3 regions of the Streptomyces laurentii genome follow, and region 2 is predicted to be linked to each of the others. Evidence: riboswitches for the same ligand, from Rfam matches in the RefSeq annotation. Region 2 holds a riboswitch; each other region holds the start of a gene.
The links. A riboswitch is a leader RNA that binds a small molecule or an ion and turns the genes downstream of it on or off. The one in region 2 is predicted to bind cyclic di-AMP.
Positions count from the first base shown of each region.

Region 1: linked by a shared signal. The riboswitch ahead of ABZ693_RS32890 (M23 family metallopeptidase) and the one ahead of ABZ693_RS29440 (M23 family metallopeptidase) in region 2 are both predicted to bind cyclic di-AMP.
Region 3: linked by a shared signal. The riboswitch ahead of ABZ693_RS19800 (transglycosylase SLT domain-containing protein) and the one ahead of ABZ693_RS29440 (M23 family metallopeptidase) in region 2 are both predicted to bind cyclic di-AMP.

Region 1 is NZ_JBEYHT010000083.1:12,182-15,415, forward strand. Features, by position in the region: gene ABZ693_RS32885 (tyrosine-protein phosphatase) at 1-756, opposite strand, end outside; cyclic di-AMP (ydaO/yuaA leader) riboswitch at 1,127-1,300, shown strand; gene ABZ693_RS32890 (M23 family metallopeptidase) at 1,305-2,372, shown strand; gene ABZ693_RS32895 (SGNH/GDSL hydrolase family protein) at 2,525-3,234, shown strand, end outside.
Region 2 is NZ_JBEYHT010000062.1:18,441-21,674, reverse strand. Features, by position in the region: gene ABZ693_RS29440 (M23 family metallopeptidase) at 135-1,244, opposite strand; cyclic di-AMP (ydaO/yuaA leader) riboswitch at 1,256-1,402, opposite strand; gene ABZ693_RS29435 (PP2C family protein-serine/threonine phosphatase) at 1,693-3,054, opposite strand; gene ABZ693_RS29430 (MFS transporter) at 3,147-3,234, opposite strand, start outside.
Region 3 is NZ_JBEYHT010000030.1:52,487-55,720, forward strand. Features, by position in the region: gene ABZ693_RS19790 (TetR family transcriptional regulator) at 1-622, opposite strand, end outside; gene ABZ693_RS19795 (fibronectin type III-like domain-contianing protein) at 657-1,016, shown strand; cyclic di-AMP (ydaO/yuaA leader) riboswitch at 1,330-1,492, shown strand; gene ABZ693_RS19800 (transglycosylase SLT domain-containing protein) at 1,497-2,207, shown strand; gene thpR (RNA 2',3'-cyclic phosphodiesterase) at 2,305-2,922, shown strand; gene ABZ693_RS19810 (ABC transporter ATP-binding protein) at 3,097-3,234, shown strand, end outside.

The sequences.
Region 1 (3,234 bases), on a different contig from region 2:
CTCCTGGGCCAGCCCCAGGCCCGTCAGGAGATACGCGTCGACCGAGCCCCAGGTCGACTCGATGGTCGCGAACGCGGCGCGCAGGTACTCCACCCGCGCGTCGAAGAGCGGGGCCAGCAGCTCCATCACCTCCGGTGACATCCCGTCCGGAGCGGTGGAGCTGCGCTCTATTTTGTAGCGCCGGTGCGGGGCGTTGGACTTCAGATAGTCCGCCTCGATCGCCTCCCGCTCGACCCCGACCGCCAGCAGGGAGATCGCGATCGCGAGCCCCGCCCGGTCCTTGCCGGCCGCGCAGTGCATCAGCGCCGGAACGCTCTCCCCGGCCATCGTGTGCAGGATCCGGCTGTGCTCCGCGGTCCGCTCGACGATCATCCGCTGGTACGAGTGGGTCATCCGGCCCGCCGCCTGGCCCTCGCCCAGGATCCCGCGCAGCTGCGCCAGTTCGCCGGAGCGCACCAGCTTCCAGAAGTCCTTGCCGTCGGCGGGGTCGCTGAGCGGGATGTTCACGTTCGTCACGCCGGGCAGGGCCACGTCCGGCCCCTCCAGGCGTCGGTCGGCGTCGTTGCGGAGGTCGAACACCGTGTGCAGGGACAGGGTGGTGAGGAAGGCCGCGTCCTCGGTGGTGGCGTGCGCCAGGTGGCCGCTGCGGAAGAGCCGCCCGGCGCGGACGGCCCGGCCGTCCGCGGTCGGCAGTCCGCCCAGGTCACGGAAGTTGCGTACGCCGGTGAGTTCGGGCTCGGTCGTCTCGCGCGTCACGGTCGCTCCTGCTCTCGGGATCGTTATTCCGGCATCATCCCGGGGCCTGCTTCAGGGTGCACCCCTCGGGGGTAATGATGAGCGATCTGTCCGAATTGCTGGGTTCGGTATAACGCGCCCTGGTTACTGGGGAGATGGGAATCCGGACGTGAGCAGCGTCATATGCTGACGGACCGTTGTTGATCGTCTTTTCCAATTCCCTTCAGGGAAAGGAAAACCGAGAGTCCGTCATCGGCGCGGAGTGACGGGAATTCCGTCCGGAAAGGACGCGATCATGGGAAAAGGGATTACGGCGGCTTGTTCCCGTCGACTTCGCTCGTCTAGCGTCGCGTTCACTCCGGACGGACCGCCGAATCCTGCCACCGCCCGGAATCCGCACTCACCCGTACTCGGCAGGAGCGGGGGACCCAGGTAACACGCCGGTCCCTCGGCGCTCGCAAAGGCGCGTCACGAAGGACGGCTCGGGGTGAAGCCGCGTACCCACGCGGCCGGACATCTCCCGTCCGAACCCGACAGCTCACCTCGCAGGCGACGGAGAGGAATTCGTCATGCCCGCGAAGGGTAAGCACCGCCGTCGCAGGATCCGCCCGTTCGGCCGGGGACTCGCCGCCGCGAGCGCCGGCGGCGCCGTCGTCGCGCTGCCGCTGATCGGCGCGACCGGCGCCCACGCCGCCGAGCCCGCCGCCGTGCCCCGGCACGCCGTCGCCGCGGCGGTCCCCGCGGCCGTTCCCGCCGCGGGCCCGGCCGCCACCTTCGGTGCCGGCGCCCCGGCGAAGGCGTACACCGTGGTGCGCGGGGACCATCTGTCCAAGATCGCCGCCGAGCACCGGCTGGCCGGCGGCTGGCACCAGCTGTACCGCGACAACCGCCAGACCGTCGGCGAGAACCCGTCGCTGATCTTCCCGGGCACGAAGCTCGTCCTCCGCGCCGCGCACACCGGCCAGGCCCCCGCCGCGCCGAAGGCTGCCGCCCCGCAGGACGACGCGCGGAGCGCCGGCGCGTCCGCCGCCCGCGCCTCGCGCGGCGGCGAGCGCACCGCCGCCGCCCCGGCCACCGGGACCGCCGCCCCGGCGTCCTCCTCGGCCTCCGCGTCTTCGTCCACCGGGTCTTCGTCCACCGGGTCTTCGTCCACCGGGACTTCTTCCACCGGGTCCTCGGCCGCGCCTTCCTCCTCGGCCTCGGCGTCCGCGTCGACCGGCGCGACCTCCTCCTCCGGCTGGGGCGCCCCCGTCAGCGGCGGCACCTCCACCCCGTACCGCGCCTCCGGCTCCCTGTGGTCCTCCGGCTACCACACCGGTGTCGACTTCACCGCCGCCACCGGCACCACCGTCCGCGCGGTCGGCCCCGGCACCGTCTACTCCGCCGGCTGGGGCGGCTCGTACGGCAACCAGGTCGTGATCAAGCACGCCGACGGCACCTACTCCCAGTACGGGCACCTCTCGTCGATCTCCGTCTCCGCCGGCCAGACCGTCACCGGCGGCCAGCAGATAGGCCTCTCCGGCGCGACCGGCAACGTGACCGGCCCGCACCTGCACTTCGAGATGCGCACCGGGCCGGACTACGGCTCCGACATCGACCCGCTGGCCGCCCTGCGGCAGCACGGCGTCAGCGTCTGATCCGAGGCGGCGGACCGAAGCCCCCGGCGCACCCGCGCCGGGGGTTTTCCCGTATTCCGATTTGGTCGAATCTTTATCGGTGGCATATATCACCCGTCGTCAACCCCTCCTTACGGTCGCGTAGGTCACATCCGTCCGGGAAAGATGCTCCCGTGGCAGACGATTCGACAACCAGAGACAAGAACGCGTTCGGGTCGTACGCGGCGATCGGTGACAGCTTCACGGAGGGCGTCGGCGACCCCGGGCCCGACGGGACGTTCGTCGGCTGGGCGGACCGTTTCGCGGTCCTGCTGGGCGACCGGATGCCGGAGGACGACGCCTTCCGCTACGCCAACCTGGCCGTACGGGGGCGCCTGCTCGACCAGATCGTCACGGAACAGATCCCGCGGGCGAAGGAACTCGCCCCGGACCTGGTGACCATCTGCGCCGGCGGCAACGACATCATCCGCCCCGGCACGGACCCCGACGACGTCGCCGAGCGCTTCGAGAGCGCCATCGCCGACCTGAGCTCCGCCGTCGGCACCGTCATGGTGGCGACCGGCTTCGACACCCGCGACGTGCCGCTGCTCAAGCACCTGCGCGGCAAGATCGCCACGTACAACGGGCACGTACGGGCCGTCGCCGACCGCTACGGCTGCCCGGTACTCGACCTGTGGTCGCTGCGGTCCGTCCAGGACCGCCGCGCCTGGGACGACGACCGGCTGCACCTCTCGCCCGAGGGGCACACCAGGGTCGCGCTGCGCGCCGCCCAGGTCCTCGGCCTGGAGGTGCCGGCCGACCCCGAGCAGGCGTGGCCGCCGCAGGCGCCGCGCGGCACCCTGGAGGTCCGCAAGGACGACATGCACTGGGCGAAGGAGTACCT
Region 2 (3,234 bases):
GGCCTGTTCCGCTGGAGCGCCCGGGCCGGGAAATCCGGCACTCAGGCGCTCCCGTTCATTCGGCCGAACGGATGACAGGCGGGGCAGGCAGGGCAGATGAAGCAGGCAGAGCGGACTGGGCAGGCGACAGACGGTCAGATGCCCAGGCCCTTGGAGCGGAGCCAGGCCGCCGGGTCGAGCCGGGAGTCCGACGCGGTGTGGACCTCGAGGTGGAGGTGCGGGCCGGTCACGTTGCCGGTCGCGCCGACCCGGCCGATGGTCTCGCCGGTGCCGACGGACTGTCCGGCGCTCGCCGTCATCGAGGACAGGTGGCAGTACCAGACCTCGGTGCCGTCCTCGAGCTCCAGGACGATCCGGTAGCCGTACGAGCCGGACCAGGCGGCCGACTTGACGGTGCCGCCGTGCACGGCCTTGACCGGCGTGCCGGTGGGGGCGGCGAAGTCCAGGCCGGTGTGGTAGCCGGAGGACCACATCGAGCCGGCCTCGCCGTAGGTGGAGGTCAGCGTGTACGAGGAGGTCGGCAGCGCGAAGCTGGCGGCGAGCTTGGCCAGCCGCTCGGCCTCCGCCTTCGCCGCGGCCTTCGCCGCGGCCTCGGCCTCGGCCTTCTTCTTCGCCTCGGCGGCCGCCTTCTCGGCGGCGTCGGCCTTGGCGCCGGCCTCCTTGGCGGCCTTCTCGGCCGCGGCCTTCTCCGCCTCCGCCTTCTCGGCGGCGTCGGCGGCGGCCTGCTGCTGCTCGGCCTGCTGGAGGATGCGGGCGCGCAGCGCCTCGCCGGCGTCGCTCGAGGTCTGCGTCCGGGCCTGCGTGCCGGCCTCGTCGGCGGGGGTGGTGTAGGTCAGCGCGGTGAGCGGCTGGGTGGCGGCGTTGCCCGCGGCGGTGGCGGCGTTGCCCTGCTTCTCGTCGCCGCTGCCTATCAGCTTGCCGACGCCCGGGAGTTCGGACACGTCGGGCAGGTCGACGTCCGGGAGACCGACGTCCGGGAGGGCGATGGAGACCGGCGGCTTCTGCTGCGCGGTGGCCAGGCCGCCCGCGCCGACGGCGGCGATCACACCGACGCCGAGGACGGTGGAGGAGCGGGCGAAGTTGGAGCGCTTGGCGACGCGGTGCCGGCCGCCGGAACGGCTCTGGGCCCGCAGAGAGTCCTCAGTGGGGTTCCACTCCTCCGTCACCCCGTCCGTGGTGTCGTATCCACCGGGACCGTCGTAGGACGCGAAGGGGCTGTGCGGAGTGGGGGGGTTGGAGGCCACGGAGGCGCTCTCCTTTCCTTCCTTCTCGCCTACCGGGTTAGCTGACGGGTTCGGAGCAGGAAGGTCTCCTACGGGTGTGTCGCACGGGTGCGACAGGACCCGATTCACCCCAATTGGTGGTTCCCCGGTTCCCTGACGGGATTCGGCGCATGCGCACGGTGCCGCCTCTTGCGACGGCTGGGACGACCGCGCTGCGTTATCGAACGTTAATAGACGCGGGCGACGGATTCCAAGCCGTCCCCTGTGATCGTTCATGGGAATGGGGTGGATTGGCCCGAGTTGACCACCCTTCAGAAAGGTTTCGGCATGCATTAATTATGTGACAGCACTTCAGTTGTTACCGGAGCGAGATCCTTCGACTACGCCCTGTCATCACTTTTCGTCGCCTCTTCGCAAGCTTCTTCGCAAGCTTCTTCGCGAGCTTCTTCGCCGGCCTTTCCTCGGCCTTTCACGACCCCTCGGACGGCCCATTCGACGGCCCGTCCGACGCCCTGCCTGACGGGCCAATCGACGGGCCGATCGACGACCTGTCCGACGGTCCGTCCGCCGGCACCACCGGCATCGTCCGCCGCCGCTCCGGCTCCCCCGCCCCGGGCCGGCCGACCGCGAGCAGCGCCATGTCGTCCGTCGTCGCGCCGCCCGTGTGCCGGCGGACGTCCGCCACCAGCGCGTCCAGAAGCTCCTCCGGCCCCGGGAAGATCCGTCCCGTCAGCCGCTCCGCCGGGTCGTAGAAGACCCCGTGCGCGTCCCGCGCCTCCGAGAGCCCGTCCGTGTAGAACAGCAGGGTCGCGCCCGGCGGATACGGCGTCTCGTCGGCCCGGTCCGGCCACTCGGCCACGTCCCCCAGCCCGAGCGGCAACGCCGGCTCGCTCGGCCGGAGCGGCAGTAGCCCCCCGTCCGCGTACAGCAGCAGCGGCTCGGGGTGCCCGCGGTTGATCACCCGGACCAGCCCGGCGCATCCGCCGGGCCCCCACGTTCCGCGGGGCTTCTCCCCCGCGCCGGGGAACTCGGCGAGGACGGCCGTGGTGAACCCCTCGAACGCGTCGAGGTCGTCCCGCCGTTCGCCCTCCCGGGCCAGCGCCCGTTCGAGCCGCGCCGCCACCCCCGCGAGCGTCGCCTCCTGCTCGGCCGCCTCCCGGAACGCCCCGATGACGACGGCCACCGCCTCCACCGCGTCCATGCCCTTGCCGCGCACGTCGCCGACCACCAGCCGTACGCCGTGCGGGGTGTCCTGGACGGCGAACAGGTCGCCGCCGATGAACGCGCCCGCCTGCGCCGCCTCGTACCGCGCGGCGATCCGCAGCCCGCAGATACGTTCCGCCGGCTCGGGCAGCACCGCGCGCTGGGCCGCCTCCGCGATCACCCGGGCCGAGGCCAGCCGCTCGCCGCTGCGCTGCACCACCCGGCTGATCAGCACCGCGAGCGCGGAGACCGTGACGACGGTCAGCGTCTCGGTGATCGAGAGGACGATGTTCGTCTGCTTGTGGAAGAAGAGCAGCCCGGTGCTGGCCAGGACGGCGGCGATCCCGGTCAGCAGGGTCGTCAGGGTGGAGAAGAACGGGGCGGCGACCAGCGGCGCCACCGGGAGCAGGGGCGCCGCCGTGTACATGGGCGGAGTCAGCAGGTCATATGCCACCCCGCCCGCGATCACCAGTGGGGGAAGGGCTCTCAGGAAGCGCCGGGCGCCGCGGTACGGGCCGAGGGCGGCGTCGTCGTCCGCGCGGCCCCATCCTCGCCCCCGGCCACGGCCGGAGGCCTGAGCGCGGCCGTGGCCCGGGCTCCGCCCGCGCCGCACCGCCGCTCGCGCCACCTGTGCTCCTCGTGACCTGTGCTTCTCGTGCTTCGCGGCCCCCGGGTCTCCCCAGGGGCCGCGAGCTTCCCAAGCTCCCTCCCAGAGTGCGGTCAGGCGGTGGCGCCCGGCGACCGCGCGTCCGCCGTCCGGCGTACGGCGAGCCGGCCGCCCCGGGCGAGCGCCGCCATCGCCGCCGCG
Region 3 (3,234 bases), on a different contig from region 2:
TCGTGGCCGGGTCGAGGGCCGTGTCCGGGTCCACGCCCTCCGGGTCGTACAGCCAGGCGATCATGACGCCGAGGCCGACCGCGACGACCCAGTCGGCGGCCCTCGCCGCGTCGGGCACGCCGAGTTCCGCGAGGTGGGTGGTCAGACCGCGCCGCGCGGTGGCCGGCCGGTCGGTCATGAAGGCGTGGGCGGGGTGCGACGGTACGGTCGCCTCGCAGACCGGCACCGCGTCGGCGGCCGTCCGCCACCGGGGGCGGGTCGTGAGGTGGCGGGCCCACGGCTCGGCGTCGGCCTCGGTGACGAGCGTGGTCAGGACGAGGTCCAGGAGGGCCTGCTTCGTCGGGGCGAGGTGCACGAGCGCCGCCCGCGTGATCCCCGCCTCGTCGGCCACGGCCTGCACGGACGTCTCGTAGGAGCCGTGCAGGGCGTAGAGGTGCGAGGCCGCCGTGACGACGGCGGCCCGTTTCCCGGAGGTCCCCAGGCCCGACGCATCCGACGCGTCCGGTGCGTCCGGTGCGTCCGGTGCGTCCGACGCGTCCGAGGTGGCGCTGTCCGGCGTACGGGCCGGCGAGCCGCCGGGCGCGGCGGGCGCGGTCGCCCCGTCCCCGGCGGCGGACGTCACCGCGAGCGTCTCGTCCTGTTCGAGGTGCGCGGGGATGCCGATCTCGCCGGGGAAGGAGAGGGAGAGGATCTGCGGTCCGTCCCATCCGGCGACGAGCCGGGTCAGCTCCCGCCCGGCGCTCTGGCCGGCCGGGTCCGCCGTCGTCCGCGCGGAGGCGGGCACCGACACCACGATCACGATCGACCTCGCGCCGCGCGCCTTCCAGTACTGGTCGGTGCCGGAGCGGGCGTGGATCACCGAGCCCGGCCGGTACGCCGTACGCCGTACGCCTGGGCACCGGCGTCGACGCGCTCGGCGAGGAGCTGATCGGCGCGCCGGCGCGGCCGGCCGGGGAGTGACCGCACCGCCGCCCGGCCCCGCACATCCCGTCCCACCTGCCGCGCCACCGGCCTGACGGTGGGGCGAAAGGGTGTAAATCGGTCAATGTGCTGTTATTTCCATAATGGGTGGATTGGAAGCTTGGTCTGCCTTGGGGTTATTGCGCCCGGGAGTGATTCAGGTCACGACGAGGGGTGGGTCGGGGACGCTGGTGCGCCGTCAATTCGAGCCTCGCGAATAGCGATTGACGGCATGCCGGTTCCGGGCGGAATGATCCTTTACGGAGTTCCGGAATAGACGATCTTTACGATCTCTTTCCATCTTGTTTTCGGTCTTTGTTTTCGCATACGGTCACGCCTCAGCCAGACGGAACGCCGAGTCCTGCCGCCGTTTGGACATCACCCACCCACCACCCGGCAGGAGCGGGGGACCCAGGTTCTCCGCCGGCTCCGGTGTTCCCGGATCCGGCTTGGGGTGAAGCCGCGCCACGGCGCGGCCGGGCATCTCCTGCCCGAACCCGACAGCTCACCTCGTAGGCGGAGGAGAGGACAACGCCATGCGTGGATCCCGGACGCCCCGACGCGCCCTGTTCACCCCGCTCACCCGCGGAATCGCCCTGGCCGGCGGCATCGCCGTCGCCCTGCCGCTGATCGGTGCCACGGCCGCCGTCGCGGCCACTCCGCAGGCCTCGACGCTCGCGACCAAGACCGTCGCAGTCGAAAAGGCGGCGGTCACGGCCGCTCCCGTCCGGTATTCCGTCGTCGCCGGCGACTCGCTTTCCGCCATTGCCGCGAAGTACGCGGTGCAGGGCGGCTGGCAGAAGGTCTACCAGGACAACAAGGTGGCCATCGGCGCCGACCCGATGCACATCCGCCCGGGCCTGACCCTCAACGTCGCCCCCGCCGTCGCGAAGGCGGCCACGACCGCCGTGAAGACCGTCGCGTACACGAACAACCTCGACGGCTGGATCCGCGAGTCGCTCGACATCATGAGCCGCAACGGGATCCCCGGCACGTACAACGGCATCTACCGCAACGTCATGCGCGAGTCCTCCGGCAACCCGCTGGCCATCAACAACTGGGACATCAACGCCATCAACGGCATCCCGTCCAAGGGCCTGCTCCAGGTGATCGACCCCACCTTCCGCGCCTACCACGTGGCCGGCACCGCCCTGGACTCGTACGACCCGGTCGCCAACATCACCGCGGCCTGCAACTACGCCGCCGACCGCTACGGCTCCATCGACAACGTCTTCGGCGCCTACTGACGGCCCCCGCGCCCCGCACCCGCCGCTCCGGCCCCGGATCCACGTGATCCGGGGCCGGAATGGACCGCGCGGCACGCGACAAGGTACGAAGTCCTCCGTGAACGCACAGCCCCAGGCCGCGACCGTTCGGGTGTTCATCGCCCTGGCGCCGCCCGACGAAGCGAAGGACGAACTGGCGCGGGAGCTCCGGCCCGCCTACGAGGCGTACCCCGCCATGCGGTGGAACCGCATCGAGGACTGGCACATCACCCTGGCCTTCCTCGGTGAGCTGCCGATCGCGGCCGTACCGCTGCTGCAGCCCCCGATCGCCGGGCTGGCCGCCACCCGCGGCGCCCTGGAACTGACGCTGCGCGGCGGCGGCCACTTCGACGAGCGGGTGCTGTGGACCGGCGTCGACGGCGACCTCGACGGACTGCACCTCCTCGCCGAGGACGTACGCGCCGCCGTACGCGCGTGCGGCATCCCCTTCGAAGGCCGTCCGCTGCGCCCGCATCTCACCCTGGCCCGGGCCCGCCGCGGCGACACGGGCTCCGTCGTGGAGGCCGCGGCCGGCCTGGCCGGCTTCACCGGCCGGAGCTGGCGGACCGGGCGACTGCATCTCGTCGGCAGCAACACGGGCCGCGGCCCGGGACCGATCCACTACCGCGACATAGCGGCCTGGCCCTTCGCCGGCACGGAGATCACGGACCACGCCCCGCACCCGGACGCCGGGTGACCCCGGCCGGGTAGCCCCGCGCCCCCGCATCCCCTCCCTCCCCGCCCGTCACCCCTGATCACCGGCCGGATCGCGTCGTCCGCGCCCGCCCGGTGGAAAAACGCGTGGACCCGCGCGCCGTCGGGGCGGAAGACTGCGGACCCTGTCCTGTCGGTCCGACAAAACAGGGTTGGGATGGGATTGTCTGAATCACCGCGAGTGACCCCCGGCAAAGGCGCGGTCCTGCTCGCCCTTCGTCACTACGGACGGGAGCTGGCCCGGCTGCGCCGGCTGACCGTACCCGCGATGCTGCTCCCGGCGCTGGGCAACATC